Regions from separate parts of the Devosia sp. J2-20 genome, predicted to be linked through region 1. Evidence: riboswitches for the same ligand, from Rfam matches in the RefSeq annotation. Region 1 holds a riboswitch; the other holds the start of a gene.
The links. Region 1 has a riboswitch for thiamine pyrophosphate ahead of AC0L37_RS09365 (YkoF family thiamine/hydroxymethylpyrimidine-binding protein). Riboswitches for the same ligand answer to the same signal wherever they lie in the genome.
Positions count from the first base shown of each region.

Region 2: it holds a riboswitch for thiamine pyrophosphate, as region 1 does, so the genes downstream of both, thiB (thiamine ABC transporter substrate binding subunit) here and AC0L37_RS09365 (YkoF family thiamine/hydroxymethylpyrimidine-binding protein) in region 1, are expected to answer to the same signal.

Region 1 covers NZ_CM147870.1:1,912,966-1,927,310, forward strand. Annotated here, with positions in the region: gene AC0L37_RS09300 (glycoside hydrolase family 2 protein) at 1-2,581, opposite strand, end outside; gene dgoD (galactonate dehydratase) at 2,724-3,929, shown strand; gene AC0L37_RS09310 (SDR family oxidoreductase) at 3,933-4,688, shown strand; gene AC0L37_RS09315 (FadR/GntR family transcriptional regulator) at 4,695-5,441, shown strand; gene trxC (thioredoxin TrxC) at 5,448-5,888, opposite strand; gene AC0L37_RS09325 (hypothetical protein) at 5,919-6,137, opposite strand; gene AC0L37_RS09330 (sulfurtransferase) at 6,349-7,272, shown strand; gene AC0L37_RS09335 (YeeE/YedE family protein) at 7,381-8,604, shown strand; gene AC0L37_RS09340 (hypothetical protein) at 8,678-9,010, opposite strand; gene AC0L37_RS09345 (DUF6969 family protein) at 9,009-9,611, shown strand; gene nrtS (nitrate/nitrite transporter NrtS) at 9,653-9,901, shown strand; gene AC0L37_RS09355 (PRC-barrel domain-containing protein) at 9,968-10,264, shown strand; gene AC0L37_RS09360 (universal stress protein) at 10,391-11,209, shown strand; TPP riboswitch at 11,304-11,417, shown strand; gene AC0L37_RS09365 (YkoF family thiamine/hydroxymethylpyrimidine-binding protein) at 11,408-12,016, shown strand; gene AC0L37_RS09370 (ABC transporter permease) at 12,066-12,854, shown strand; gene AC0L37_RS09375 (ABC transporter ATP-binding protein) at 12,851-13,636, shown strand; gene AC0L37_RS09380 (ABC transporter substrate-binding protein) at 13,615-14,345, shown strand, end outside.
Region 2 covers NZ_CM147870.1:536,375-550,719, forward strand. Annotated here, with positions in the region: gene AC0L37_RS02625 (hypothetical protein) at 1-153, shown strand, start outside; gene AC0L37_RS02630 (ATP-binding cassette domain-containing protein) at 161-799, opposite strand; gene AC0L37_RS02635 (ABC transporter permease family protein) at 786-2,378, opposite strand; gene thiB (thiamine ABC transporter substrate binding subunit) at 2,395-3,402, opposite strand; TPP riboswitch at 3,471-3,570, opposite strand; gene AC0L37_RS02645 (thiamine diphosphokinase) at 3,612-4,292, shown strand; gene fliJ (flagellar export protein FliJ) at 4,355-4,768, opposite strand; gene fliI (flagellar protein export ATPase FliI) at 4,821-6,149, opposite strand; gene ctrA (response regulator transcription factor CtrA) at 6,571-7,278, shown strand; gene AC0L37_RS02665 (RNA polymerase sigma factor) at 7,400-8,668, shown strand; gene AC0L37_RS02670 (response regulator) at 8,665-9,030, opposite strand; gene AC0L37_RS02675 (histidine phosphotransferase family protein) at 9,052-9,810, opposite strand; gene AC0L37_RS02680 (YHS domain-containing (seleno)protein) at 9,928-10,326, opposite strand; gene AC0L37_RS02685 (DUF1134 domain-containing protein) at 10,540-11,109, shown strand; gene AC0L37_RS02690 (hypothetical protein) at 11,295-12,470, shown strand; gene AC0L37_RS02695 (DUF6476 family protein) at 12,496-12,843, opposite strand; gene AC0L37_RS02700 (RluA family pseudouridine synthase) at 12,842-13,870, shown strand; gene rpoH (RNA polymerase sigma factor RpoH) at 14,102-14,345, shown strand, end outside.

The sequences.
Region 1 (14,345 bases):
GATCATCGACCAGATCAGGCGCACACAGGAACAGGCGCCCCGCTCCGATGCGCGCCTCGGCCAGTAGCAAGAGATCGCGATTGGTGTTCCAGTCGTCGATCACCCGGACGATTGGCGCGAAATCGATCCCGGCCACGTCGAAGGCGCGACGGTGGAATGTCATCTCCCACCAATGCCAGTCGGTGTGAGACTGTGTGGGAAAGTCACGGAAGACCGGATGGGTGTTTTCGATCAGCAGACCCAGTGTGTGCGGTTCCTGTCCGTCGGTCCACAGCGTATTCCAGAAGGCCGCCGTATGGCCCATGACCGCGTTGGGCTTGAGGGTGTCTGGTGATGGTGCCAGCACCATGGTCTCGCCGGCGCTGATGCGCGCCAGCGCAGCCGCGTCGAGGCTTGTCACGATTGGCAGGTCGGGCACGGCTGCGGCGGGAGGCATGACCCAGAGCGACCAGCGATTGCGGTATTGGGTACCTGTCAGACTGACGACCAGTTCGTAACGGGCGGAAGTGGGCAAATCTGCAGTGGCGATGGTGATTTCGCCCAGTGTATGCAGGGCGCCAGCGGTGATATCTGCGGCGGTGATCAGCCCCATGCGCAAGGTTTGCCCGTCCTCGGCCCTGAGGGACCAGTTCAGTTCTGCGCTGGGCAGATCATGGGGGCCGAACTGCGCCAGTTGCAGCCTAGCGACAAAATCTTCGCCCTGGGTCACGACAAAGCGGGTGGCGCGGAGGAGCGGGACGATGGGGGCGCAGAACTCCCGGAATCGGGCCGGCGTGACATAGCGCTTTTCATCCCAGAAGGCGTCAACGACGCCAACCAGTGCGGTGCCCTGCCCCGGAAAATCCTGCAGCCCGAGCAGTTGAACGCCAGCCAATCCGTCGGTGCGCAGCGCCGCTTCCACTTCTTCCTTGTAGAGCTGGGTCTGCAGCGCGCCGCTGGCCATCAGGTAATCTTTTGCCAATGGCAACAAGCCCTTGGCGGCCAAGTCTTCGCGCACGCGCTCGAAATTGCGTGCTTCGAGGACGCCGGTGTATTTGTCGATTTCGGTCAGATCAGGGAAGACGCACCACTGGCCAATCTCGTGGCTGACCAGCGGTTGCGGGATGCTGTCGCGCCATTCGGACCAGTCGGTCATGGTCTCGAGCGGACGGGCGTTGAGGCGGCCGTCGAGATTTTCGCCCCAGCGCTGATTGCGCGGCTCGGGCTTGGTCAGATAGTCGGCGCGTTCGACCGTGGGCCAACCGGAGCCACCGGTGTAAATCCTTCTATTGTCTCGTGATTTCCAGCCGGCGATGAAGCGTTCGAGGAAGGCGTGGGTGCCAGCGCCGTTCACTTCATTGCCGACGCAGAACATGACAAAGCTGGGGTGATTACCGTAGTCGCGCATGATGCGTTCGGCTTCGGCGTGGATGTAGCGGTCCAACGCGGGATCGGCGCCTAGCACCGGCCAGACCGGGGTCTCGACATGGAGCAGCATGCCCATCTCGTCGGCGACCTCAAAGGCTGCTTCGGGTGGGCACCAAGAATGATAGCGGATGTGGTTGAGGCCGTAAGCCTTTGCGGTTTCAAAGACTTTTCTCCAGCCGGCTGTGTCGGTGGGCGGGTATCCGGTGAGTGGAAAGATGGCGCAATCAAGCGTGCCGCGCAGGAAAACCGGGCGGCCGTTGAGCGTCAGGCTGCGGCCTGCGCGGGCGAATTCGCGAATGCCGAAGCGGGTTTGGCGGCGGTCGAGTTCGATGCCATCGCGTTTCCAGATGACCGTGGCGGTGTGCAGGACCGGGTTGAATTCATCCCAGAGGGCAGCGGTTTCGGGCAGCGAAAACGCCACCGATCTGGTGGTGAAACCGCTCGAAACTGTCAGCAGACTGTTGGCATTGAGCGTCACAGTTTGCCCGCTCAGGGCGATTTCGACCAAGAGTTCGTCGCGATGCTCACCGGAGAAGAAAGTGGGCCAGCGATTGTCGGCGTCAAAGGCATCGAGTTCGATGTCGATGGTGATGTCACGACTAAGCGCATGAACGTCCAGACGGGCGATCGAGGCGCGGGCCGCTTCGATGCGCAGATAGCCAACGACCCCATTCCAGTTGGTCTGGGTGTGCTCGGTGGTTGAATGGGCCACGGCGCCCATCAGGGCACTATCGCGAATGATCGCCTCGCCCACGGCCTCAAAGCGCTCATTGTCGATCATCATGACCAGGCTGTGCTCGCCGGGGGCGAGTTTGCCGATCAGCATGCGAACAGCGGTCGACAGGCTCTCATCGCGCCCCAGCTTGTAGCCATCGAGCCAGACATTGACCTCGCCGTGCGGACGCTCGAGCGCCAGATGATAGAAATGATCGTCGCAACCTTCTGGCACGGTAAAGCTGCGGGCGTACCAGGCCTTGCCGACATAGGGATGACGGCGGCTGAGATGGGCCATGGTGCCACCAGTGGTCAGCGGCGTCTTTTGCGCCTCATCGACACTGCCGGGCAAAGCGATGGTGTCGTCCAGCGCCTTGGCAAACCAGCATTCGCGTTCACCCCTATTGTCGGGATCCAGAGCAAATGACCATTGGCCTTGAAGGGGAATGGAAAACAGCATGGTAGTCCCTGACTGGTCGTGACGGTGTTTCGGACGCCGGCACTGACTCAACACGTCCACGCCCATCCAGCTTAATAATCTGATGTTTGAACGCAGTGTCAACCCGAGATAGCGCCTTGACCAAGCCCATAGGCGCCTCATAATGTTTAATCATCTGATGTATGAGGCTGGTCACGTGAAGATAACTGCCATCAAGACCCGCGTGGTCAATGCCGAGATGCGCAATTGGGTTTTTGTGAAGGTCGAGACCGACGAGCCGGGCCTGTTTGGCTGGGGCGAGGCCACGCTGGAATGGAAAACCCGTGCGGTGGTCGGCGCGATCGAGGATCTGGCGCCGCTGCTGATCGGCCGCGATCCGCGCGATATCGAGCAGGCCTATCGGGCCATGACCAAGCAGAGCTTCTGGCGGCTGGGTGCTATCGGCATGAGTGCGGTATCGGGGATCGAGCTGGCGCTGTGGGACATTCTGGGCAAGCATCTGAATGTGCCAGTCTGGCGCCTGCTGGGTGGCAAGGTGCGCGACAAGGTTGGGGTCTATACCCATCTGGGGATGGGCGACATGCGCGCGGTTTACGAGACCAACGATGTTGAACCATTGGTGGAGCGCGCACGCGAAGTGGTCGACTTTGGCTACAAGGCATTCAAGGCCGTGTTCATTCCCTATACCCATTATCACGCGCCGCTGCCCGAGGTGGACAAGGTGGCCCGCATGATGCAGGCGATGCGCGAAGCGGTTGGCGACAGCATCGAGATCATGGTGGATTTCCATGGCCGCCCCGCGTCAGCGGGTGCAGCGCTGGCCTATATCGAGGCGCTGGCGCCCGGCCGCCCGATGTTTGTCGAAGAACCGGTCCCGCCCGGCGATTTTGCCAATCTGGCCAAGCTGGCAGGCCGTAGTTCGGTGCCACTGGCTACCGGCGAGCGGCTGATTGAGCGGACCGAGTTCGACGCGCTGTTCGCCAGCCAGGCCATCGACATTGTGCAACCCGATATCTGCCATTGCGGCGGGTTGATGGAAGCCAAGAAAATTGCCGCGCGGGCCGAAGCCCTGGGCATCGGGGTGGCACCACACAATCCGCTGGGGCCGATTGCCGGTGTCGCGGCGCTGCACTTTGCGGTGTCGACACCCAATCACGTCATTCAGGAAGAAATGGTTGGGGCTGTGCCTTGGTATTTCGACGTCGTGCAGGGACCGATCAAGCGGGTGGATGGCTATTGGCAAGTGCCCGAGGCACCGGGCCTGGGGATCACGGTTGACGAAGATGCCTGCGCCAAGCATCCGTTTGTGCAGGAGGTGATGCACACCCAGAACGCCGTGCTCGCCGATGGCACGCTGGTGGACTGGTAGATCATGCGCCTGAAAGACAAGATAGCAATCATCACCGGCGCGGGGCGCGGCATTGGCGCGGCCATCGCCGAGGCCTTTGTGCGCGAAGGTGCCGAGGTGGTGATTGCCGAACAGGACGCCGAAACCGGCAGCGCTACGGCCACCCGGCTGGGCGCCTGGTTCGTGCCGACCGATGTAACCGATCAGAGGTCGGTGGATCTGCTGGTCGCCGCCGTGGTGGCCAAGTATGGCCGCATCGACATTCTGGTCAATAATGCCGGGATCAACGTCTTTCACGAACCGCTGGAAACCAGCGACGCGGAATGGGCGCGCTGCATGGCGGTGGATCTCGAGGGGGTCTGGCGCCTGTGCCGGGCCGTACTACCCACAATGCTCGCCAATCAGGCTGGCAGCATCGTCAACATCTCCTCCTCGCACAGTACCAGCATCATTCCGGGCAGCTTCCCCTACCCCGTGGCCAAGCATGGTTTGCTGGGTCTGACGCGGGCGCTGGGGATCGAATATGCCGCTCGCAATATACGGGTAAACGCGATTGCGCCGGGCTATATCGAGACGCAGTTGGCGATTGACTACTGGGCCAGCTTCCCCGATCCGGCGGCCGAACGGCAGCGCACCTATGATCTGCATCCGCCCAAGCGCATCGGCACGCCCGAGGAAGTCGCCATGACGGCGGTGTTTCTGGCGAGCGACGAAGCCCCCTTCATCAATGCCACCTCGATTGCCATCGATGGCGGACGCTCGGTGCTCTATCATGAGTAGCGCGCCATGACGGACGACCCACTGGCGCGAACACTGGTGAAGCCGCGCGTGCATCGGCACGTGGTCAAGACGCTGGCGCAGCGCCTGCTTGGCGGTGCATTCCAGCCCGGCGACGTGTTGCCGCCCGAGCCCGATATGTGCGCTGATTTCAAGGTGAGCCGCAGCGCCGTGCGTGAAGCGATCAAGGTGCTCGACAGCAAGGGCATGGTGACCACCAGACCGCGTATCGGCACGGTCGTCCGGTCGCGCCATGAGTGGAACCTGCTTGATCCGGATCTGCTGGCCTGGTCGATCGAATTGCAGCCCAGCGCCGAACTTGTGCTCAGCCTGATCGAAGCGCGTCAAGTGATCGAGCCGGCCGCGGCACGCTTTGCGGCCCTGCGCGCCACCGCAGCAGATCTGGCGCCAATGGAAGATGCCTTTGCCCGCATGAGCAAGGCCAAGCAGAGCCTGGACTTCAGCACCTTCAATCAGGCCGACATCGATTTTCACACCGCCTTGCTACGGGCCAGTGGCAATATCGTGTTCCAGCAGTTGTCCAACACCATTGGGGCTGCACTGGCCTATTCGTTCCGGTTGACCGTGGAGCGGGCCCGTGAGCCCGGCGCGTCCCTGGCCAATCATGGCGAAGTGATCGAGCGTATCCGCCATCGCGACAGCGAAGGCGCTTATGCCTCAATGGCCCGCCTGCTCAATATTGCCATTGTCGATCTGGGCCTGAGCGGCATGCAGGACAATAGCCGCCAGCTTTGACCCAGACTATCTGGTGCGCGCACCCTCGGCCCATTTGAGGATATCGCTGGACGACATGGCGCCCGAAACACGGGCCACTTCCTTGCCATCTTCAAACAGCAGCATGGTGGGAATGCCGCGAATGGCCAGACGCGTGGACAGCTCCGGGGCTTCATCGGAATTGAGTTTGAGGAACCGCATGCCCGGTTCGGCCTTGCGGGCGGCTTCGGCAAATTGCGGGCTCATGACCCGGCACGGGCCGCACCAGGGCGCCCAGACATCGACCAGCACGGGAATGTCGGTCTTGGCGATCTGGCGTTCGAGCTTGCTGGCCGACATGTCTGCCGGGGTGCCATCAAACAGCGCGGTTGCGCACTTGCCGCACTTGCCGGCGGCGGCATTCTTGTCGGTGGAGACGCGGTTGATCGCACCGCAGGCGGTGCAGACTACGTGACTGGATTGGCTCATGGCGTTTGGTCCTGAAGGCGTGGGTTGAGGCTAGCTGACCACTTGCATGCGCACCAGCTTGGCCGCGAGCAGCAGCCAGGGCACGCCATGAAGCGCCATGTCGAAAATGTCCATTGGCCTGGTCAGCGTGCCGTTGAACAGCATGCGTATCTTTTCGACCAGATGAGGCTCTGGCAGGAAGGGCGCCAGACCCAGTGTCAGCGCCAGCAGGATCAAGGGAGTGAGCGGCAGGCTGTCGAGCCAGTCCATGGTGCACCTCAGTGTTTACTTATATTAGCACTATCTAATGTATATTGCTGCGCGGTGCAAGGGATGGCGTTGGCGAGAATGCGATGCTCTTGCCATCACGGATCGAGGCATGAAAATCCGCAAGACGCCCGAAATTGGCCAAGCCATAGCCAGACACCAGCGGGGCGGGTGCACTAGAGTGCGCGCAATCTAGGAATATGGAGTTTCGAGCATGCGTTTTGCACTGTTTGCCGCCGCTGCGGTTTTGAGCGTTGCCAGCATGGCAACATCCGTCCAGGCCGAGCGCCTTACCGATGCGCCGCTGGTTGATGCAAACTGGCTGGAAGAGCATCTGGGCAATGAAAGCCTGGTCGTGTTGGACGTGCGCAATCCCGTTGAGAACGTACAGCCTTACGACACCGCACATATCCCCGGCGCCATCTCGGCACCGTATGGCAGCGCTGGCTGGCGCAATGAAATCCAGGGCATTCCCGGCCAGTTCCCCGGCGTGGAAGCCACCTCGGCCCTGATCAGCAGCCTGGGCATCAGCAATGACGACCACGTCGTCATCGTGCCGAATGGCGACAATTCGTCGGAATTCGGTGGCGCGACCCGCGTGTACTGGACGTTCAAGGTTCTCGGCCATGACGCCGTGTCGATCCTGGATGGCGGCGCCCGCGCCTGGGATGCCGCCGGCGGCGAAGTGACCGACGTTGCCACCGTGCTCGAGCCCACCACCTTCAACGCTGATTTCCAGCAGCATCTGCTGGCCACCACGGCAGACGTGGAAGCGGCTATCGCCAACGGCACCAAGCTGGTCGACGGTCGTCCGGTCGCGCAGTATCGGGGCGAGAACAAGAGCCCGGTTGCCCGCGTTGCCGGCACCATTCCCGGTGCAGTCAATATCGACAATGGCCAGCTCTATGACGCTGACGGCGCCTCCTATGTGAGTGCCGAGACGGTCGCCCAGCTCGCTTCAGGCGTTGGCCTCGGCGCTGATGAAGCCAACATCGCCTTCTGCAATACCGGTCACTGGGCTTCGGTTGTCTGGTTCGGTCTGTCCGAAGTGCAGGGTAACAAGAACACCCGCATGTATGACGGCTCGCTGGCCGAGTGGACTGCCGATGAATCGCGCCCGGTTGCCAACGGCATCTAATCGCGACTTGCCCTGAACGATACCAACAATGTCCAGAGCTCCGGTTCTGGACATTGTGCGTTTGGGCCTCCATTAGTCGAATAGGTTTTCCAAGGGGGCGTGCGCGCCATGAGTCAGATTTCTGCAACCAGTCCGGGCCCTGCACCGGCCGCCGCCGGCCTGAACGTCGACAAGGGCGTCGTGCTCGTCGTGGCGTTGGCCATGGTGATTGCCGCACAGGTTATCGGCCAGCTGATTGATCCCCGTCAGTCGCTGCTGTTCCTGATTGGCGGCCTGCTGGGCGCCACGCTGTATCATGCCTCGTTCGGGTTCACCGGCGGCTGGCGCCGCATGGTGGTGGAACGCCGTGGCCGGGCCATGCGCGCCCAGATGCTGATGATCGGTGTTACCGCAATCGCCTTCCTGCCCCTGTTGGCCATGGGCAATGTTTTCGGCCAGCCGCTGGTCGGCGCGACAGCGCCGGTCGGTGTTTCGGTGCTGGTCGGCGCGGCGATGTTTGGTCTGGGCATGCAACTGGGCGGCGGCTGTGGCTCGGGCACGCTGTTCACGGTGGGCGGCGGCAGCGCCCGCATGCTGGTGACGCTGCTATTCTTCATCATCGGGGCGGTCGCCGGCACGGCACACCTGCCCTATTGGCTGACCTTGCCCTCACTGCCCCCCACCAGTCTGGGAACGGTGCTGGGCGTGCCCGGCGGCATTGCAGTGACACTGATCGCCCTGGCGGCAGTGGCAGGGGTGACTGCGCTGGTTGAACGCGCCCAGCACGGGAGCCTGGAAGCGGCACCGCGTCCGGCGCGCAAGGGGCTTGAACGCCTGCTGCATGGTCCCTGGCCACTGGTTGGCGCCGGGCTGGCGCTGGCGGGGCTGAATCTGGCGACCCTGGTGGTGGCTGGTCATCCGTGGTCGATCACCTATGGCTTTGGCCTGTGGGGCGCCAAGATTGCCCAGGCGGTCGGCGTGCCGGTCGCCAGCTGGGAATTCTGGACCTGGCCTGCGCAGGCGCAGGCGCTCAACGATTCGGTGCTGGCCGACACCACTTCGGTGATGAATTTCGGCATCATTCTGGGCGCCGCGCTGGCGGCAGGGCTGGCCGGCAAGTTCGCCCCCAAGGTCGCAGTACCCCTGCTCTCGCTGGTGGCGGCTGCGCTGGGCGGCCTGCTGATGGGCTATGGCGCCCGGCTGTCGTTTGGCTGCAATATCGGCGCGCTGTTCTCGGGCATTGCCTCGGGCAGCCTGCATGGCTGGTTGTGGTTCGCTGCCGCTTTTGCGGGTAGCTTTGCCGGCGTGTTTGCACGCCCCCTCTTTGGTATGGACGGGTTCAAACGCTCATGAGCAATCGCAATACACTTCTGTTCGGCGCGGCACTGGTCGCGGCCACTGGCGCCGTTGCGGCAGATCACGTGGCTCATCGCGTGGCGGCACCGGCGGCCATAGCCGCAGCAGCGCAGAGTGCGGCGCCCTGCTCGGCAGCACCTTGCTCGGCTGCTCCGTGTTCCGCGGCACCATGTTCCGCGGCACCATGTTCCGCAGCCCCAGCGGCATCGCCGTGCTCGGCCGCGGCACCCTGCTCTGCGGCACCGGCGGCTGCGCCCTGTTCGGCAGCGCCCGCAGCGGCACCCTGTTCAGCAGCAAGCCCTTGTGCGGCCGTAGCACCGTGTTCGGCAGCACCGGCACCTGCGGCGGCGCCGTGTGCAGCAGCGGCGCCTTGCGCGGCGGCCGGGCAGTAGGCGGCGCGCATGGACGCGTTGCGCCGGGCAGCTCAGGAAGCGGTGTTCTGCGAAACCATTCTCGCCAAGTCCGGCGACAATGTTCTGCTCGACACGCTGCGCGGCGCGGCGCCCGTGACCTGGACCCATTACCCTCCCGGTGACGTGTTTGATCGTGAGAGTGGTGCGCAGTGGTATTATCACTGCCACGACACGGCTTCGGACGCGGGCGAGCATGGGCATTTTCACTGCTTCATCCGCCCGGCGGGCAGTGAGGGGCCCATTCACCATCTGGTCGCTGTGGGGGTGGATGCCTATGGCACGGCGATCCGGCTGTTTACGGTCAATCAGTGGGTGGTCGATGATGTGTGGGCCGATGCGGACGCCACCATTGCGCTGCTGGAGCGGTTCGACATGCAGATGGCGCGGCCGTCCTATCTGGTCAATCGCTGGCTGACGGCGATTGTGGGCTTGTACCACGACGAAATTGCGGCTCTGATCACCCAACGTGATGCCGTGCTTGGCGCACACACGCCGCCTGAAGGGACACAAACCCTGCAGGACCGGTCGCTTGAGGTGGTTTCCGAATGCGCGATCGATCTGAAGGCGCGCGCCGCCGAGCTTGGTATATAAGTCCGTTCTGACCCAAGCCGGGTCCGCCAGTGGAGATCTGCGTGACCCGTTCGCCGCCCAGCCACGCCACCCCTCTGCAACGCGCGCTGAGCCCGCAGGTGATCCGCAAATCCCTGCTGGTTGCTTTTATCGTGGGCTCGGTGCTCAATCTGATCAATCAGGGCGATGCCATGATGAGCGGTCAGGGCGTCAGCGTCTTCAAGATCGTGCTGACCTATTGCGTGCCGTTTCTGGTGTCGACCTATGGCGCCTGGAGCATGGCCCGGCTGATCAAGCCGGACGCGGACTGACCCAAGGAACGCTTGGGTCATCGGGGCGTTGGGTTAGCAGCGTCAACAAACAAGGATTTTCGAGCCATGGATCACTCCCAGCATACTCCCCTGAGCAGTCACGAACTGACTCCAGAGACACTGCAGGGCGCGACAATTTACGGCGCCGATGACGAATCTGTGGGCCATGTCTCGCATCTGCATGGCAGTGGCGCGGCCTGTCAGGTGATTGTGGATGTCGGTGGCTTTCTGGGACTGGGTGCCAAGCACGTTGTAGTTGGGCTGGGACAGCTGGAATTCATGCGCGACGAAAACGGCAAGGTGCATGCAGTAACCGGCTGGACCAAGGATCAGCTCAAATCCATGCCTGAGCACGAGGACTAAGCGTAGCCATCAGGTTACGCTTTACATTTATGACTGAAGCCGGGCATCGCGCCGGCATTTGATCCGGATCAAGGCAAGTGCCTGCGGCAAGGCTAAGATGCCCCCATTCGCCATGGGAGATCTGAGATGGAAATTCGCAATATCGTAGTCGGCCTGACCATCGATGCGGTCGATGCGGATCTGGTCGCACTCGCTGTTGATCTGGCGCGGCACCACAAGGCCAGCCTGACCGGCTTTGTCGCCGCTCAGCCGCCCGTTGTGGCCAGCATGGGCGCCGGCGACGTGGCAGGCGTGCTCTATACAGAGCAGCTCAACGAGATCGAGGCCTCGATCAAGGATGTGCGCGACAAATTCAAGGCGCAGGTGCCGGCCAGCATCAAGGCAGACTTTGCCGGGCGCGTGCAACAACCCGCGATCGGGTTGATCGATGTGGCCCGCAAGGCGGATTTGATCATCATCGGCTCGGCTGGTGAGGCCCGTGATGATGGCTTCCGCAGTATTGATATTGGCGAGGTACTGCTCGGTGCCGGACGCCCGGTTCTACTGGTGGCGCAAGGCGCAAGCAAGCTCAAGGCCGACAAGATCGTTGTCGCCTGGAAGGATACCAAGGAAGCGCGTCGGGCTATCGTGGATGCTCTGCCGCTGCTCAAGGCCGCCAGCGACGTGCAGGTCGTGGTGATCGACGAAGGCAATCTGGGGCCGGAGCGCGAAAGCATGCTGGATGCCGTTGCCTGGCTGGAGAGCCATGAGGTCAAGGTACGCGGCGACGTGCTGCCTGATGAGGACGGGGCTGCGAACGCGATCACCAAGGCAGCGAAAACAGCTGGCGCGGACCTGATCGTCAGTGGCGCCTACGGCCATAGCCGGCTGCGGGAATGGCTCGTTGGCGGGGTGACGCGGGACCTTCTGGCCACACCCGGGATCCATCGTTTCCTGTCCAACTAGACTCTGCCGATTCTGACTGCTGTGGCTTTTTCCACAGCAGCACCAGCCGTTTAGAAACCCTCTTGCGTTTGCCATCGAAATCGGATTGTCTGCTCGCCATCCACAGGGGTGCTCCGTATAGCCGGGGCTGAGACGCGGGCGACATGCCTGTAAACCCTTCAAGCTGATCTGGGTAATACCAGCGGAGCGAGGCGGGCTATGTATTTCGGCGCACAAATTTCCCTATACCCCATGACCGACAATTTCGTCGGCGTGATCATGAGCGCATTGGGCGCGCTCGATCCCTATCGTGAGCAGTTGCGCATCGAGACCGACGATCTCTCGACGCTATTGGTGGGCCCGCCCGAGGCGGTGATCCCGGCGATGCGCGACATGTTCGTGGCAGCGGCCAAGTCCGGTGTGCATTGCACGCTGTCCGCCACTATTTCGCGCGGTTGTCCGGGCGAGCCCCATGACAGCCGTTGCGATTCACCGCAGCTTGATGGGCCGGTTGCGCCGCTTGCGGAACGGCAGGCCCATGCGCTGCAGGCGGTGCTGCAGGCGCCCGATCTGGCCTGTGAGATCGCCGCGCAGTTCTCGCTCTATGTGATGGGCACTGACGATCACATGGATGAAATCTACGGCTGCATCGACTTCCTCAAGCAGTCCGGCGTGCTGGATCGACCCAAGAACTTCTGCACCCGACTGGGGGGCGATGCCGGGGCAGTGTTCGCCGCGCTGGAGGCCGCGATCTGCAGCTTCGGGCCGCCGCAGGGTCACGTGACGATTGACCTGACAGCCTCGGCCAACAGTCCGACGCCGCGCTAAGCCGGTTCCGTTCTGTCTGCGCCATAGCGCGCCTCCATCAGGATCAGTCATGTCCAAAAACGCAGAATTTGCGCGCGCCCTGGGCCGCGTTGCCCCAGCCGTTATCTCGGTGGGCGCCATCATCATGGCTTGGGAGCTTTACGCCCAGTTTGCCGATATCGCGCCGACGACGCTGCCGCCGCCTTCGCGTGTGGTAACCCAGGCGGTGCAGCATCGTCAGGCGCTGTGGGACAATACCGTGCCCACTCTGACTGCAACGCTGGCGGGGTTCGCCTGCTCACTGCTGGCCGCCTTTGTGTTCTCGGTGCTGATCGACTTCTTCGAGCCGCTGCGCCGGGCGCTGTTTCCGGTGTTCATCATCAGCCAGACCCTGCCGCTGGTGGCGATCGCGCCGCTGATCGTGCTGTGGTTCGGCTTCGGTCTGGCGCCCAAGATCATGCTGGTGGCGCTGGTCACCTTCTTTCCGATGCTGGTAGCGCTGGTTCAGGGCTATGCTGCCACTGACCGAGACATCACCGCGCTGCTGGCCTCGATGGGTGCGGGGCGGGGCCGCATCTTCGTGCTGGCGCGGCTGCCGACGGCCCTGCCTTATTTCTTCGCCGGGCTGCGCATCTCGATCACCTATGCGGTGGTGGGCGCCATCTTTGCCGAATATGCCGGGGCCGCCAGAGGGCTGGGCATCTACATCCTGAATTCCAAGAACAATTTCCGGCCCGATCTGGTGCTGGCTGCGGTGCTGGTCAGCGCCAGCCTGACGCTGATGCTGTTCGGGGTGACGGTGCTGATCCAGCGCCTCGCCATGCCCTGGGCGCGGTTGAACCAAGGGGCAAAACCATGAGCGCGCCACGCCTGGAACTGCGCGGTATCGCCAAGCGCTTTGATGGGCTGGCAGTGCTGGACGAGATTTCACTGCATGTCCGCAAGGGTGAGTTCGTCTCCATTCTGGGGCCGTCAGGGGCCGGCAAGTCGACCATTTTCAAACTGCTGACCGGGGGTCTGGCACCCGATGCCGGCAGCGTCGCCTTTGACGGCGCGCCGCTATTGGCAGAGCGGCGCCCCTTCGCTTTCATGCCCCAGCATGACGCGCTGATGCCGTGGCGGCGGATCATCGACAACACCACGCTGGGCCTGGAAGTCCAGGGCATGTCGCGTAGCGCAGCGCGTGAGCGGGTGATGACGCTGTTTCCCGAATTTGGCCTGGCCGGGTTCGAGCAGCATTGGCCCGCCCAGCTTTCGGGCGGCATGCGGCAACGCGCGGCACTACTGCGCACAGTTGTGCAGGAACGCGACATGCTGCTGCTCGATGAACCCTTTGGCGCGCTGGACGCGCTGACCCGTGCGGGTATGCAGCGTTGGCTGCAGACCATGTGGGAGCGCCACAGCTGGACCACGTTGCTGATTACCCATGATGTGCGCGAGGCCGTTTTCCTGTCGGACCGTATCTACGTGCTGACCGATCGCCCCGCCCGGGTGCTCACCGAAATTTCCGTATCCCTCCCCCGCCCGCGACTGGATCTGGCCTCTGCTCAGGCCAGTGCCATCGAGGCGGACCTGCTGCACACCCTGCTCAACTCGACTTCCGAACAAAGGAACCGACCATGTTTGACTGCCGTCATCTGATCATCGCCACCCTGGCGCTGGGTCTCGTTACACCGGCGCTGGCGCAGGCCACCCCCGTCAAGGTAGCGCTGGACTGGACGCCCAACACCAATCACATCGGGCTCTATGTTGCCCAGGCCAAGGGCTTTTACGAAGAGGCCGGGCTGGCGGTGGACATCCTGCCCTATACCGACACCTCGGCTGGCACGCTGGTGGCCAACCAGATTGCCGATTTCGGCATTATCGGCCCGCTGAGCCTGTTTACCCAGCACACCGCCGGCGCTGACCTGATCGGGGTTTATGCTGTGGTGCAGCACGAAACCGGGCGGCTGGTGTTCAATGACGAGCGCAGCGACATTCAGAGCCCGCGCGATCTGGACGGGCTGACCTATGGCGGGTTTGGCACCAATTGGGAGAATGCCCTGATCGGTTCGATGATCCGCGCCGATGGCGGTACGGGCGACTTCGAGAACGTGACACTGGGCACCTCGGCCTATGAGGCGCTGGCCAATGGCGCCGTGGACTTCACGCTGGAGGTCTATACCTGGGAAGGCATCAAGGCCGAACTGGATGGCGATGCGCAGCGGGCATTTGTCTATGCCGATTACGGCGTGCCGGATCAGCACACGACCATGCTGGGCTCCAGCCAGGCCTATCTCGATGCGCATCCCGATGAAGCGAAGGCATTTCTGGCGGCCACACAACGCGGCTATGCCTATGCGACCGAGCA
Region 2 (14,345 bases), 1.4 Mb from region 1:
GACACCGCCACCAACACCAATTTGCTGGAAAACCGCAAATGGATGGATCTGGCCGTGGTTTATGGCACGGGCCGCAATGCGATCATCACGCTCGAAAAGGATGATGCGGCGCAGACCTTGTTCGACAAGGTGTTCGGCGCCTGGGCAGAGTAGCCGGGCGCTAGCCCGGCTGCAGTCGACCATCGATCAACTGATAGCGCCGGCTTGCCAGCGCCTCGACGTCGTCAGCGTGATGGCTGACCAGAACAGTGTGCCAGCGATGGCGCAGCGTCAGGGTCCGCACCAGATCGCGGATGGTGACGCGCGTATCATCATCGAGCGCGGAAAAAGGTTCATCGAGCAATAGCACGGGGCGGTCGCGCAACAGCGTGCGCGCCAGCGCCACGCGCTGCTTCTGGCCGCCCGAAAGCGTGCTGGCGATCTGCTTTTCGAACCCCTCCAGCCCCACTTCGTCGAGTGCTTGGGCAACGCGCTTGTCAGCGTCGGCCCGCGTTGTGCTGGCGGGCAGGCCGAGGCGGACATTCTTGTCTGTCCGCAGATGCTCGAACAGGCTTTCTGACTGCAGCAACAGGGATACCGGCCGTTCCTCAGGCAAAAGGGGCAGCAAGTCCACGTCATCGAGATCGATGCGTCCTGCGATGGGGTGCAGGAAGCCAGCCAGCAGATCCAGCAGGGTGGACTTCCCCGAGCCGCTGGCGCCCGAGATCGCGGTGATCTCCCCGGGGGCTGCGTCAAAGCTGAAGTTGTAGGGAACAGCCTGGCCCGGATGGGCGAAGGCCAGGGCGTCAACGCGCAGCATTGGCGATCCTTTCGAAGAGCTTGGGCAGGCCGACAAAGGCCACTATGGTGCCAATCAGCAGGATAGCGGCAATCGCGGCGGCATCATTGCTGCGATAGGCGCCCAGTGCCCGGAACATCATCAGCGGCAAGGTCTGGAAATCCTGAGTACCGAACAGGGCGATGACGCCAAGATCGCCGAGCGAAAAACAAAACGCCAGCGCGAGCATCACGCCAATATCCTTACCCAGCAAAGGATATTCCACGGCAATGAATTGCCGCCAACCTGACAGACCAAGGGTGCGTACGAGCTTGCCGCGGGTGCGGGCGATGGCTTCGAGCGGTGGGCCCAGAGTGGCCATGGCGAAGGGCAACGCCAGCAGGCTGTTGGCCAGGATGACCACGGCTGGCGCTGCCGTGGCCGGGGCTATGCCGAGCGAGCGGACTAGCAGGAAAAAGCCCAGCGAGAGCACAATCGCGGGGACGGCGAGATAGGCAAAGGCGGGCATGCCCAGCAGCGTGCGCATCAGCCCATTGGCCGTGGCGGCGCGTCCCAGTGCCAGTCCCAGCGCCAACCCCAGCGTCAGCACTGCCGACGCGATGCCGATCGTGAAGCTGCTCAGCGTCGCCCACCAGAAGGCGCGTTGTGTCAGCACGCGACCCAGTCCGGTGGTCAGGCCGTCGGAAAGCACTGCCGCGAGTGGCAAGACGAAGCCGATGGTGCAGATCAAAAGCACGATGGCCTGCAGCCAGCGCGCCGTCGTGCCATCGCGCCATGAAGGGGCCGCTGACGGCCCGAAACTGGTGGGGATCGGGGTCAGCGCTGCTGCCATCAGAATGACACCCGAACAGACCGCGATCTGGGTCAGGGCCAGACGCACAGCGCCCACCAGATCGAAATCGAGCCGGACCGCGGAATAGATGGCCACTTCCAGGGTCTGATTGGCCGGGCCCCCGCCAAGCAGCAGCACGATGGGAAAGCTGGTGAAGGCGAGCAGGAAGATGATGGCCGCCAGCCCCGGTACCGTGCTGCGCATGGCGGGCCAGTCGAGAATGGTAAAGCGTTGCCAGGCGGTCAGGGCAAGGGATTGCCCGGTCTTTAGCTTGCCAACGGGAATGGCATCGAGCCGCGCCAGCATGATGCGGGCGGCAAAGGCGCCATCAAGGATAACGTGGGCCAACAATATGCCCGATAAGCCGAAGGCGGGATTGCCCAATGGAAATCCAAACAGGGCCAGACTGGTCTGATTGATCCAGCCATTGCGCCCCCAGACGGCCAATAGGCCGAAGGCGACGACCATGCCGGGCGTTACGATGGCGGAGGCGAACAGGCCCACCAACAGATCGCGGCCGGGAAAGCGCAGGCGGTTAAGGGCCCAGGCCAGTGCCATGCCCACGCTGATCGAGAGCAGCGTGGTCAGCCCGGCCTGAATGGAGGTCATGCGCAAAAGATGGGGAATGTCGATGCGCGATGCGGTGCCCTCGCTGCCGGTGGTGGCAGCGAGGATTGCCCATAGGACCAGGGCGATAAGGCTCACAATGGCCAATGCCAGGGCGATCGCAATGGCGATGCGGGCGGGGCGATTGGGCAAGGTGAGCATGGTTTTGGCCTAACGCCTACTGCACAGCACTGAGCATTTCGTCGATCCAGGCCTTGGAGTCGGCGGCAATCTCGGCGTCCGTCACCGTCAACGTCTTTTCGGGCTGAGGCAGGGTGGCGAAGGTGGGCTCAAGCTGATCGCCCAGATCGATGACGGGTAGCATCCAGTTAGTGGTTGGGATGATTTTCTGCGCATCGGGCGAAGTCAGGTAGTCGAGGAACTGGCGGGCCAGTTCCTGCTGCTCGGAGGATTTGAGAATGCCAGCTACTTCGGTCTGGGCCAGGTGGCCTTCGCTGAACAGGGCTGCATGCACGGTGTCGTCGCCCTCGGCGATGATGTGATAGGCGGGGGAGGTGGTGTAGCTGAGCGCCATGTCAGCTTCGCCCTGCAGGAACAGGTTGTAGCTCTCACTCCACTCGCGCGTGACGCTGAGAATGTGGGGCTTCAGGCCTGCCCAGATTTCGGGCGCGCGATCGCCATAAGCAGCGCGGATCCACATGACCAGACCCAGGCCTGGCGTGGCGGAGCGGGGGTCCTGCACGGCGATCTTGAAGTCGTCAGGCAGCGCAATCAGTTCTTCGAACGAGGTGGGCGGCGTGGCCACGGTGTCGGTGTCATAGACAAAGGCAAAGTGCGCATAATCGAAAGGCACGAACTGCGCGTCCGTCCAGGCCTGGGGCAGGTTCAGCCCGCTCATATCGAGCCCGTGATCGGCAAACAGGCCGGTGTCGCGCGCTTCCCCGGCGATGGCGGTATCGAGGCCCACGATGATATCGGCCTGGGTGGTGTCGCCTTCGAGCTGGACGCGGCGCAGCGTGCCGATCGAGCTGTCGGCGGCAATCCATTCAACGGTGCAGCCGCCGCAGATGGCTTCAAAGCCTTGCTTGAGCACAGGGCCCGGGCCCCAGTCGGCGGCGAAGCCGTCATAGGTATAGATCTTGAGGGTCGGCGCGTCCTGGGCCGAAACGGGGGCTGCGAACAGTCCGAAAAGGACCGCAGCAACGATGCAGGTGGATTTGACCATGGGTCATCCCTTCGTCGATTGCGGTCATGAAAGAAGGGGATGTATGTCAATGGCGGGACGTCAAGAGATGTCCTTGCCATCTCGAACTTCCTCCGCCAGCATGACCTGGTTCAGGTTCAATGGGTAACTCTCAGCTCCGGAAATTCCAGAACACCCCAGCGAGACGCCCCACACTTAATGAGAGCGTTGTGACAGTGCAAGAGACTTCCGTGCATCCCGCGGACGCCCAGATTGTTGGCTTTGATCGCCCGATGGCCATTGTTGGCGGCGGTGCCGTTGATCTGGTGCTGCTGCGCGAACTGGCGGGGCGAAATGTGGCTCTGGTCGGCGCTGATGGCGGCGGCGATGCCATTGATGCAGCCGGACTGGTGCCCGAACTGATCGTCGGTGATCTCGATTCCCTGCGTGATCGTGCGGGCTGGGAGCGCCGCACACAGGTCATCCACATCCCTGAACAGATCACCACCGATTTTCAAAAGGCGCTCTATTCAACCCAGGCACCGGTGACGCTAGCCTTGGGCATGACCGGCAAACGGCTGGACCATACATTGGCGGCTCTGAGCGCTGTGCTCAAATATGCCCGGGCACGAAAGATCGTGGTGGTCGACGAGGTAGATGTGGCGCTGGCGGTGGTAGGGCCTGTCGCCTTTGAGGCCGGTGCCAAAGAACGCGTATCGATCCACCCCTTGGTTCCGGTCAGCTTCACGCGGTCAACCGGTTTGCTCTATCCGCTCGACGGACTACGTCTTGAACCGGGTGGACTTGGCGGCACGTCCAATGAAGGTCTGGGCGGGCGGGTCGAGATTGTGCCAGCCGACGATACGCCCTGGCTGCTGATCCTTGGCAAGGAGCGGCTGTGGGATCTGATCAGAGGCTTGCTGGCACCATGAAGCGCCGGGCATAGAAAAGGCCCGCGAGATGCGGGCCTTTTAAGTCGTTCTGGATACCGGGCCTACTGGCCGCGATAGCGCATACGGCCGATCTCGTCATATTCAGACTGTTCGACCTTGAGCTGTTCAGCGGCTTCGCGCTGATGCTCTCGCTGGTCGAGCAGTTCGACCTTTTTGAGGTCTTCGAGCGCTTCCGCCAAAGCGTCCTGCGCGGCCTCGAGTTTGCCCCGCATGTCATTAGCCGAGGCGAGCAGATTGTCCCGTCGGGTCAATGCCGCCTTGGCAAAGGTTGAATAGGCAAAATGGGCGATGTCCGAGATGCCGGTCTTGGTATGCTCGATCTCGATCTGCTGGTCGAGTTCGGACGCCATGCGTTCGAAATCGTTGACCATCATTTCGATCTGCGCAACCTGGCGGCGCTTCTCGTCAACTTGAAATTTTTTGAGCCGGATAAGGCTCTCGCTGCGCGATTTCAAGACTTGTACTCCTTACACACCAAGTCAGTTCCGAGGCCAATACACTGCCCCATCAGTCTGCCGCGCCCGCTTCGGCAATGATTGCTTCGAGCATTTGATAGCCCTGGGCAACCGTTGTCGTTTCTTCCCGGTCCTGGCTTAGAAAAGCCTCCAGAGCCGGATAGATGGCGATCGCGCGGTCCACTTTCGGATCTGACCCTTTCCGGTAAGCCCCCAGCCGGATCAGTTCCTCCATGTCGGAATAAATCGACATGAGCTCTCGCGCCTTGGCCAGAACCGGTCGAAAATCGACCGGCACACACCCTGGCATGGTGCGCGAGATGGACCGGAGCACGTTCACCGCCGGGTATCGTCCCCGTTCGGCAATACCGCGCTCCATCACTATGTGCCCATCGAGAATACCGCGAACGGCGTCGGCAATAGGCTCATTGTGATCATCACCTTCGACTAAAACGGTAAATAGTCCGGTAACAGAACCGGTTGTTGGTGTGCCAGGACCGGCCCTTTCCAACAATCGCGGCAATTCTGTGAACACTGTGGGTGGATAACCCTTTGCCGTGGGTGGCTCGCCAATGGCCAGACCGATTTCGCGCTGGGCCATGGCAAAGCGGGTCAGGCTGTCCATCATACACAGCACGCGCTTGCCCTGATCGCGGAAATACTCCGAAAGGGTCAGGCTCATATAGGCGGCCTGACGGCGCATGAGTGCGGCCTCGTCAGAAGTGGCCACCACCACGACGGCGTTGGCCAGCCCCTCTTCACCCAAATATTCCTGAATGAACTCGTGTACCTCGCGGCCGCGCTCGCCAATCAGGCCGATTACGGCGACGTCGACATTGGTATTGCGCGCCAGCATGGACATCAGCACGGATTTGCCCACGCCAGAACCGGCGAAGATGCCCAGACGCTGCCCCTCACACACAGTAGTAAAGGTATTGAGACAGCGCACACCCAGATCAAGCGGGTCACCGACCCGAACACGGTCATGGGCGAGCAGCGGGTTTTGCCGCAATGGATAGGCGGTGGCACCTCGTGGCAGCGGGCCTTTGCCATCAATGGGTTCGCCATTGGCGTTGATCACCCGGCCCAGCCAGCCATGGGAGGGAAAGGCGGCGCCGTCATTACGCTGAAAAATTGCCTTGCAGCCAAGCCGTACGCCAGAGAGCTGGCCGAAGGGCAGGCAAAGGGCATGGCCATCCTTGAAGCCGATGATCTCGGCGGCCAGGTCATCGCCATCGGTGGTCTCGATCTGGACCCGACCGCCCACGCGCAATTCGCGCACGGGACCAACGATTTCAATGAGCAGGCCCTGCACGGATTTGACGCGGCCATACACCTCGATATCGTCAATCGCCTCGATGGCTGAGATCAAAGCTTTCATCGTTGGTTCAATTTGTCCGGCGTGTTGAAGGCATTAAGGTTTCCGGCCGTCTCGAATCGACAGCATTTACGAATCACAGAGTAACCCATCGTTAAGCAAAAGGCGCTATCACAGGGGTTGGACCGGTCCGTCCGCTGCTTGACGTGTGACCCCGTCCAAACCCCCATACAGCCGCAATTGCGTGAGTCTAAAGAGTCGGTTGCGACGGCTACTTAAACCATTTTCTTAAGAAAAATTGATAAGATTAACCCCTAAATTTCAATAACTTAGACTTAATTGAGAGTAACGGCATTTGCGTATTGCGGAACCGAATTAAACTTTGTTAACTATTTGGACTTAGGGTTCAGTCATATCCAGTAGGGTTGGCGTGGGCAGGCCAGGTCCCACGGTTCCAGCAGGAACGAATGACAAGGGGAATATAATGCGGGTACTCCTCATAGAGGACGACAGCGCTACAGCGCAGAGCATCGAATTGATGCTCAAGTCGGAGAGCTTCAACGTCTACACCACCGACCTCGGTGAAGAAGGCGTCGATCTCGGCAAACTATATGATTATGACATCATCCTTCTCGATCTGAATCTGCCTGACATGAGCGGCTATGAGGTGCTTCGCACCCTGCGCGTCGCCAAGGTGCAGACGCCGATCCTCATCCTTTCCGGTCTTGCCGGTATTGAGGACAAGGTGCGTGGTCTCGGTTTCGGTGCCGATGACTACATGACCAAGCCCTTCCACAAGGACGAGCTCGTGGCCCGCATCCACGCCATCGTTCGGCGTTCCAAGGGTCATGCCCAGTCGGTCATCACGACCGGCGAACTCACGGTCAATCTTGATACCAAGACCGTTGAAGTCCAGACCCAGCGTGTTCACCTGACTGGCAAAGAATACCAGATGCTTGAGCTGCTTTCCCTCCGCAAGGGCACCACGCTCACCAAGGAAATGTTCCTCAACCACCTCTATGGTGGCATGGACGAACCCGAGCTCAAGATTATCGACGTGTTCATCTGCAAGCTGCGCAAGAAGCTCAGCGTGGCCACCGGTGGCAAAAATTACATCGAGACCGTCTGGGGTCGTGGCTATGTGCTGCGCGAGCCAGATGATGCCGAAAACTATTCGGAAAACGTCGCCTAACGTCTCCAGGCGCACTGCAAATCTGGTGAACCCCGTTCGGCATCGTCGAGCGGGGTTCATTGTTTTTTCACTGGTGAGAACGGCTTGCGGTGGCCGTGACTTGCTGGTTTCATCACCAATCATGAACACCGAGAGCGATACCCATCGCGCCATCAACACTGTCTGGAAAATCGAGCGCCCGCGCCTGATAGCGGGGCTCACGCGCGTGGTGCGCGATATTTCGATGGCCGAAGAACTTGCGCAGGATGCGCTGGTGGCCGCGCTGGGGGCATGGCCCGAGACGGGGGTGCCTAACAATCCCGGTGCTTGGCTGATGCAGACGGCGAAACGCCGGGCCATTGACCAATTCCGCCACCGGGCAATGGCGGCCAACAAATTGGCGGAAGTGGCGCATGGGATCGCGGTGGATACACCCGACGCGGTTTCGGTCCTGCACGAAGCGCTGGATGACGATGTCGGCGATGATCTGCTGCGGCTGATGTTCACCGCCTGTCACCCGATCCTGTCGGCGCCGGCGCGGGTTGCGTTGACGCTGCGGCTATTGGGCGGGCTGACTACCCAGGAGATTGCGCGGGCCTTTCTGGTGGCCGAAACCACGATCGGGCAGCGCATTGTGCGCGCCAAGAAGGCGATCGCTGACGCCAATATTGCCTATGAAGTGCCCAGGGGTGCGGCGCGGGAAGCGCGGCTGGGATCGGTGCTGGGCGTGATCTATCTGATCTTCAATGAAGGGTACTCGGCAACGGCGGGGGCGGACTGGATGCGTCCGCAACTGTGCGAAGAGGCAATGCGGCTGGGGCGGGTTCTGGCAAGGCTGATGCCTGAGGAATCCGAGGTGCATGCGCTGGTGGCGCTTATGGAAATCCAGACATCGCGGCTTGGGGCGCGGACCGATGCGGCAGGGGAGCCGATCCTGCTGCTGGATCAGGATCGTTCGCGCTGGGACTGGTTGCTGATCGGGCGTGGGCTTGCGGCGCTTGATCGGGCAGTGGCGCTGGGTGGGGGTGAGCAGCCCTATGCCTTGCAGGCGGCAATAGCGGCCTGTCATGCCCGTGCCCGCAAGGCGGGGGACACGGATTGGTCAAGGATTGCAGCGCTTTACGGCGTGCTGGTGACGACAACGCCATCGGCTGTGATCGAACTGAACCGGGCTGTTGCGGTGTCGATGGCAGAAGGACCTGCGGCAGGGCTGGCGCTGCTCGCGGCAATTGCGGACGATCCCGTGCTCAAGGACTACCACTTATTGTTCAGTGTGCGCGGGGATTTGCTCAGCCGATTGGGGCAGGGGGCGGCGGCGGCCGGGGCGTTTCGGCGGGCGGCCGAGCTGACCCGCAACGGGCGGGAGCGGGCGTATCTGCTGGGTCGGGCCGCGACTGAAGAGGGCCGCTAGGCGGCCTGATCGAGATCGAACTTGGCTTCGAGGATGGCGCGGTTGAACGGCTTCATCATGTAATCGCTGGCGCCGGCCTTGAGAGCCAGGGCGATGGCGCCGATGTCGTTTTCGATGGTGCAATAGACTACGTGGGGCTTCTCGCCACCCTCGTAACCCCTGAGAAGCTTGAGGAATTCGAGCCCGGAGAGAATGGGCATGTTCCAGTCGAGCAGGATGGCATCGGGCATTTCAGCGCGACATTTATCGAAGGCTTCCTGCCCGTCTTCGGCTTCGTCGACGATGTAGTCCATGTCCTCGAGGATGCGCCGTGCGACTTTACGCACGACGGTCGAGTCATCGACAATCAGGCAGGACTTCATTTCAACATGGCTCCAGAGCGACTAACGCCACCCCCATTGTGGCGCAGCACTTCCTAGGAATTGGTTAGCAGACTGCTGACGTTCAGACGCTCTGAACAGGTTCTTCAGTGACTTCTGCTGCAGCCTGGGGGTGGCGGTGAAGTAGAACACGTCGTTTTCGATGCCGATGGCAATATCCATGTCGGTCATGCGAGCGAGCAGGCCGGTATAGAATGGCTGGATGCCGCGCGCATCGACGAAGCCCTCATCGGGCGTGCCGGCGAGCAGGCCAGCAGCGCCGGATGGGATCAGGGTCTTCTGACGCTTCTCCGGATCGCTCTTGGAATGGAATTCAAACTTCTCATAACCGGCATCGCCGGATATGGCAGCGGTGACCTGGCCACCACGGGGAACCGACATGGCCGCAATGAGCAGCATGTTCATGAACAGCTTGGCCTTGTGCTTGGGCAGCAGGATCAGCGGCACGCTCCACTCAAGATCAGCCTTTTCGATCTCGAACAGGATGCGGGCGACGCGTTCGCATTCGCGGGTGTCGATATCGGTGCCCGAGGTCGAGGAGGCGCCATAGGCAAGACGGGCGAATTCGAGCTTAGCGCGGCTCTGTCGCGCGGCGCTGGCGATCAGATCGCGGGCGCCATCGGCCATTTCTGTCTGGGCCGGGTCGCCAAGCACTTCAAGGCCATTGCCGATTGCGCCAATGGGGTTGATCAGGTCGTGGCAGACGCGGCTGCAGAGCATCGCCGCGAGGTCGGTTGCCTTAAGGTCGATGATGTCAGCCATTTTGCTGTCTCCGTAGCGCCAGATATGTCGGCAAGAATCACTTTTTCAGACATTAGAGGGTGGCGGGCAAAAGTGGACCCCAAATTGTTTCCACTGCGGCCCGGTCCACCGCGAAGTTCAGCGGATCGACAGGTTCTTGGCCAGATCTGGCCATTTTTCCTCGGCGGTGCGGGCCGCCGCGTCGGGCGAAAGCAGGAATGCCTCGCGATTGGCCGCTGAATAGAACAGATAGAGCCGCTGTTTGAACACGGTGAAGATGGATGCGTCACTATCGGAAATGAAACCGCGGGAGACGCCGGTGACGTCATGGCCGCCAAACTGGGGGGCGTAAACATCGGGCGCCGTCGCGAAAATATCGCGATTGGCGGCGGTGGCGAAATACCAGGGCACATTCTGCCAAGTGTACTCATAATCGGAGCGCCCCCTCAGCGGCTCCGGCTCGGTAAAATAGCTCACCGGATCCATGCCGCCCATGGCGATGCCGGTCAGCGGATCGGTGACGATCAGGGTGACCACAGACTGTGCCTGAGCCGGTTGCACGGTGAGCGGAACCGTGCCGAAAAGCGGCAAAACAAAGGCAAGAATGGTTAAGATTTGTTTACAGGTTTGCGTCATCTTCAAACCAAGGATCGGCATGCGGATATTTTCGAGGTTGCCCGACAAAAGTTAAGGTCCAAGCCCTAACAAGCTTGTAATTGCCAATTTCGCCGTTCGCCTTGGGAGTTTCCGATGTTCAAGCGCCTCGCCATCCTGATTGCTGTCCTGTTTGCGGTCAGTGCACCGGTTCCTGTGGCCTTCGCACAGGGTTCGCTCAGCGACACCTATTCGGGTGATGACCTGGTCAATAGCGGCAAGCAGTTCTTCGGGTCTGCATCGCAGGGACTGGCCTCCGTGGTCGAGCGGGCGGTCAGCCAGTTCGGCCTGCCCAATGGCTATATTCTGGGTGAAGACGCTGGTGGGGCGCTGTTTGCCGGCGCTCGCTATGGCGAGGGTGTGCTCCATACCCGCAATGTGGGCGAGTACAATATCTACTGGCAGGGTCCATCGATCGGCTTTGACGTTGGTGGCGATGGCTCCAAGGTCATGATGCTGGTGTATAATCTGAGCCAGGTGCCCGACGCGCTGGGACGCTATGCCGGCGTTGACGGTTCGGCCTATGTGCTGGGCGGCTTTGGCATGACGGTGCTCAAGCGCGGCAATGTGGTGATGGTGCCGATCCGTTCGGGCGTCGGCGCCCGGCTGGGGATCAATGTGGGCTATCTCAAGTTCACCAATGAGCCGACCTGGAACCCCTTCTGATCGCGCTTCTAACCTATTGAGCGATCAAATTTTTGATGCCGGGGCCGAAAACCCCGGCATTGTCGTGACTGGGGATCGCGGCCGCGTTAGGGTTAACAAGTCGCCAAGATAGCGATCTGGTCGCATAGATGCCAGAACAGGGCAGTCCATGCGGATCTGGGTCGCGTGGTTTCGGAGTTCGGCCGATGCTCATTGAGAACATCATGTATTTTGCGCTGGGCTTGCTGCTTGCGAGCCTGGTTGCGCTGATCATTCTTCCTGCGGTGTGGAAGCGCGCCGTGCGTCTGACCAAGCGCCGCATTGAGGCTGCGACCCCCATCACCATGGCTGAATTCCGCGCTGACAAGGATCAGCTGCGGGCCGAGTTCGCCCTGTCGACCCGTCGTCTGGAAATGAATGTGGAGACGCTGCGCAAGCGTCTGGCCGAGCAGCTGGGCGACGTCAACCAGAAGCGCAGCGATCTGGGGCTGATCAAGGCCGAGCGTGACAAGAACCTCGAGATCATCCGCGAGCTGGAAGGCCGCGAGGTCGAACTGCGCAGCCGGGTGACCGAGCTGGAGCGCGAGGCGACCGATCTGACGCAGCGCCTGCGGATGCGCGAGCGCGATCTGGACAGCCGCAGCGGCGAGCTGGCGACGCTGCGCGATGCGGTCAAGAACACGCTGCCCAAGGGCACGGTGGTCGATGGCAAGACGCTTACGGGCGATTATGATCACGATGTGGACCGCCTCAGCACGGCGCTGGCGATTGAGCAGAAGCGCGCCAATTTCCTCGAAGAGCAGGCCAAGAGCCTGGTAACCCGGCTGGAGACGTCTGACCGGCGCAGCGCTGAAACCAGTGCCGCCATCGCCCAGATGCGCAGCGCGCTCGCCGGGCAGGACGACAAGAAGGCTGAAGAGGCCGAAAACCTGGTCGAAGCTGAAGCGCGCATCGCCAATGCCGAAAACCGGCTCAACGCCATACTGGCCGAGAGCAATCAGGTGGTCGACAAGGCTGCGGGCCGGGCCGAGCAGCTGCTGGCCGACAAGCTGGCGCTCGAGGCCGAGGTCGAAACGCTGCGCAAGAAGGTGACCAGCGTTGAATCCACGATCATGTCCGACTGGGACAGCGATCGCATGGAAGAGGCCTATCTGCGCGAAAAGCTCAACGACATTGCCGCCAGCGTCAGCCGGCTGGTCTATGCGGTGGACACCGACACGCCAGTGGATCAGGACGGCGAAGAGAGCCTGTTTGACCGGGTGCAGCGGTTTGCCGATGACGGCGAGAGCCGCGATGCGCTGCCGGCAGAACCCAGCGCCGGCGACCGGCGCGGTTCGGTGTCTGATCGCATGGCGGCGCTGCGGGAAATCCAGGACCGCTAAGCCGGTCCCTGCGCGCGCGAAAAGATTATTCGATAACGATGCTGCGGGTGAGTTCACCGGTTTCCTGATTGAACAGGGACAGGGTGGTGACGCCATTGATGGTATAGGTGACATTGATGGCGCCTTCGCTGACCGAGGCCGCAATGACAGCTGCACCGGCGGGCAGGGCGACAGCCTCGGCGACGGGCGGCGGCGGGGCATCGCGCATCACGCGATAGACAAGGGCGAAGCCAATCGCCATAAAGCCCAGCAACAGAATGCCGATCGAGATACCGAACGAGCGGCGTGCCTTCCCCAGCATGGCAAGAGCTTCAGGCGTCAACGGCGCATCTGGCTTTTGCTCGCTGGGCCCAGTTTCGTTAGGATTGTCCATGGCCGAAAATACCGCACTAGAGTTCGAGGGCGACGAAGTTGAAGTCGTGGTCGATGCCGCAATGGCCGGTGGCCGGCTCGACGCCGCCCTGGCCAAGGTACACACTGTACTCAGCCGCAACCGGATCAAGGATCTGATCCTGACTGGCGCCGTCACGATTGACGGCAAACCCGTCAGTGAGCCCAAATACCGGCTTAGCGTCGGCGAAACAATCGTTCTTCTGGCCCCGCCCCCAGAAGATCCCGAGCCGCAGGCCGAGAACATCCCGCTCGACATTCTCTATGAGGATGATCAGGTGATCGTCATCAACAAGCCGGTGGGCATGGTGGTGCATCCCGCGCCGGGCGCGCCCAATGGCACGCTGGTCAATGCACTGATCTATCACTGCGGGGAAAGCCTGCAGGGGATAGGCGGGGTCAAGCGCCCCGGCATCGTGCATCGGCTCGATCGCGACACATCGGGCGTGATGGTTGCGGCCAAGACCGAGCGGGCGCATCGGCATTTGTCGGCGCAGTTTGCCGACCATGGCCGGACCGGACCGCTGCACCGCGCCTATATCGCTTTTGTGTGGGGCTCCACGGAAACGGCCAAGGGCAGCATTGATGCGCCTTTGGGGCGCGACCAGAACAACCGCCTCAAGCAGACCGTGCGCAAGGACGGTCGTGAGGCGATCACCCATTACATGGTCGAAGCGCGGTTTGGCGACGATGGCTGGGACATTACCCGCATTCAGTGTCAGCTCGAGACCGGGCGGACGCACCAGATCCGTGTGCACATGGCCCATATCGGCCATCCGCTGGTTGCTGACGCGGTTTATGCCTCGGGTTATGCGACTAAGGTCAACAAGCTGCCGCCTGACGTGGTGGGGCCCATCCAGGCGCTCGGCCGGCAGGCGCTGCATGCTGCCGAACTGGGTTTTGAGCATCCTGTGACCAAGGAAGAGATGTTCTTTGAAGCCCCGTTGCCGCCCGATCTGGATGCGCTGGAAACGGCGCTGAGCGCGTATAACAAGGCGTTCGCCCGCTAACTCACCGCAAGGTGAATGATCGGATCGGGCGCTGATGCGTTTCATTGACAGTGCCCGTAAAGTTGCTAGCAACCATTGCGCATTTGTAACGTTTGTCGATGTTGGCACATCTTACATTCGCCAAAGTGGCACTTATATATCTATCGTAGTTTGCCGATGCGCCGGTTCGGGCACGGGCAGACTTGAGGCGTCCGCCCGCGGAATGCGGGGGAACAGGAAAGGGGTGCGTCTATGGCCCAAACTAATTTGCCAGTGCTCTCGGCCGAAGGTGGCCTGAGCCGCTATCTTCAGGAAATCCGCAAGTTCCCCATGCTGGAACCGGATGAAGAATTCATGCTGGCCAAGCGTTATAAAGAACATGAAGATCCCGGCGCAGCGCAGAAGCTGATTACGTCGCATCTGCGGCTGGTCGCCAAGATCGCCATGGGGTATCGCGGCTATGGCCTGCCGATCTCCGAAGTGATCTCGGAAGGCA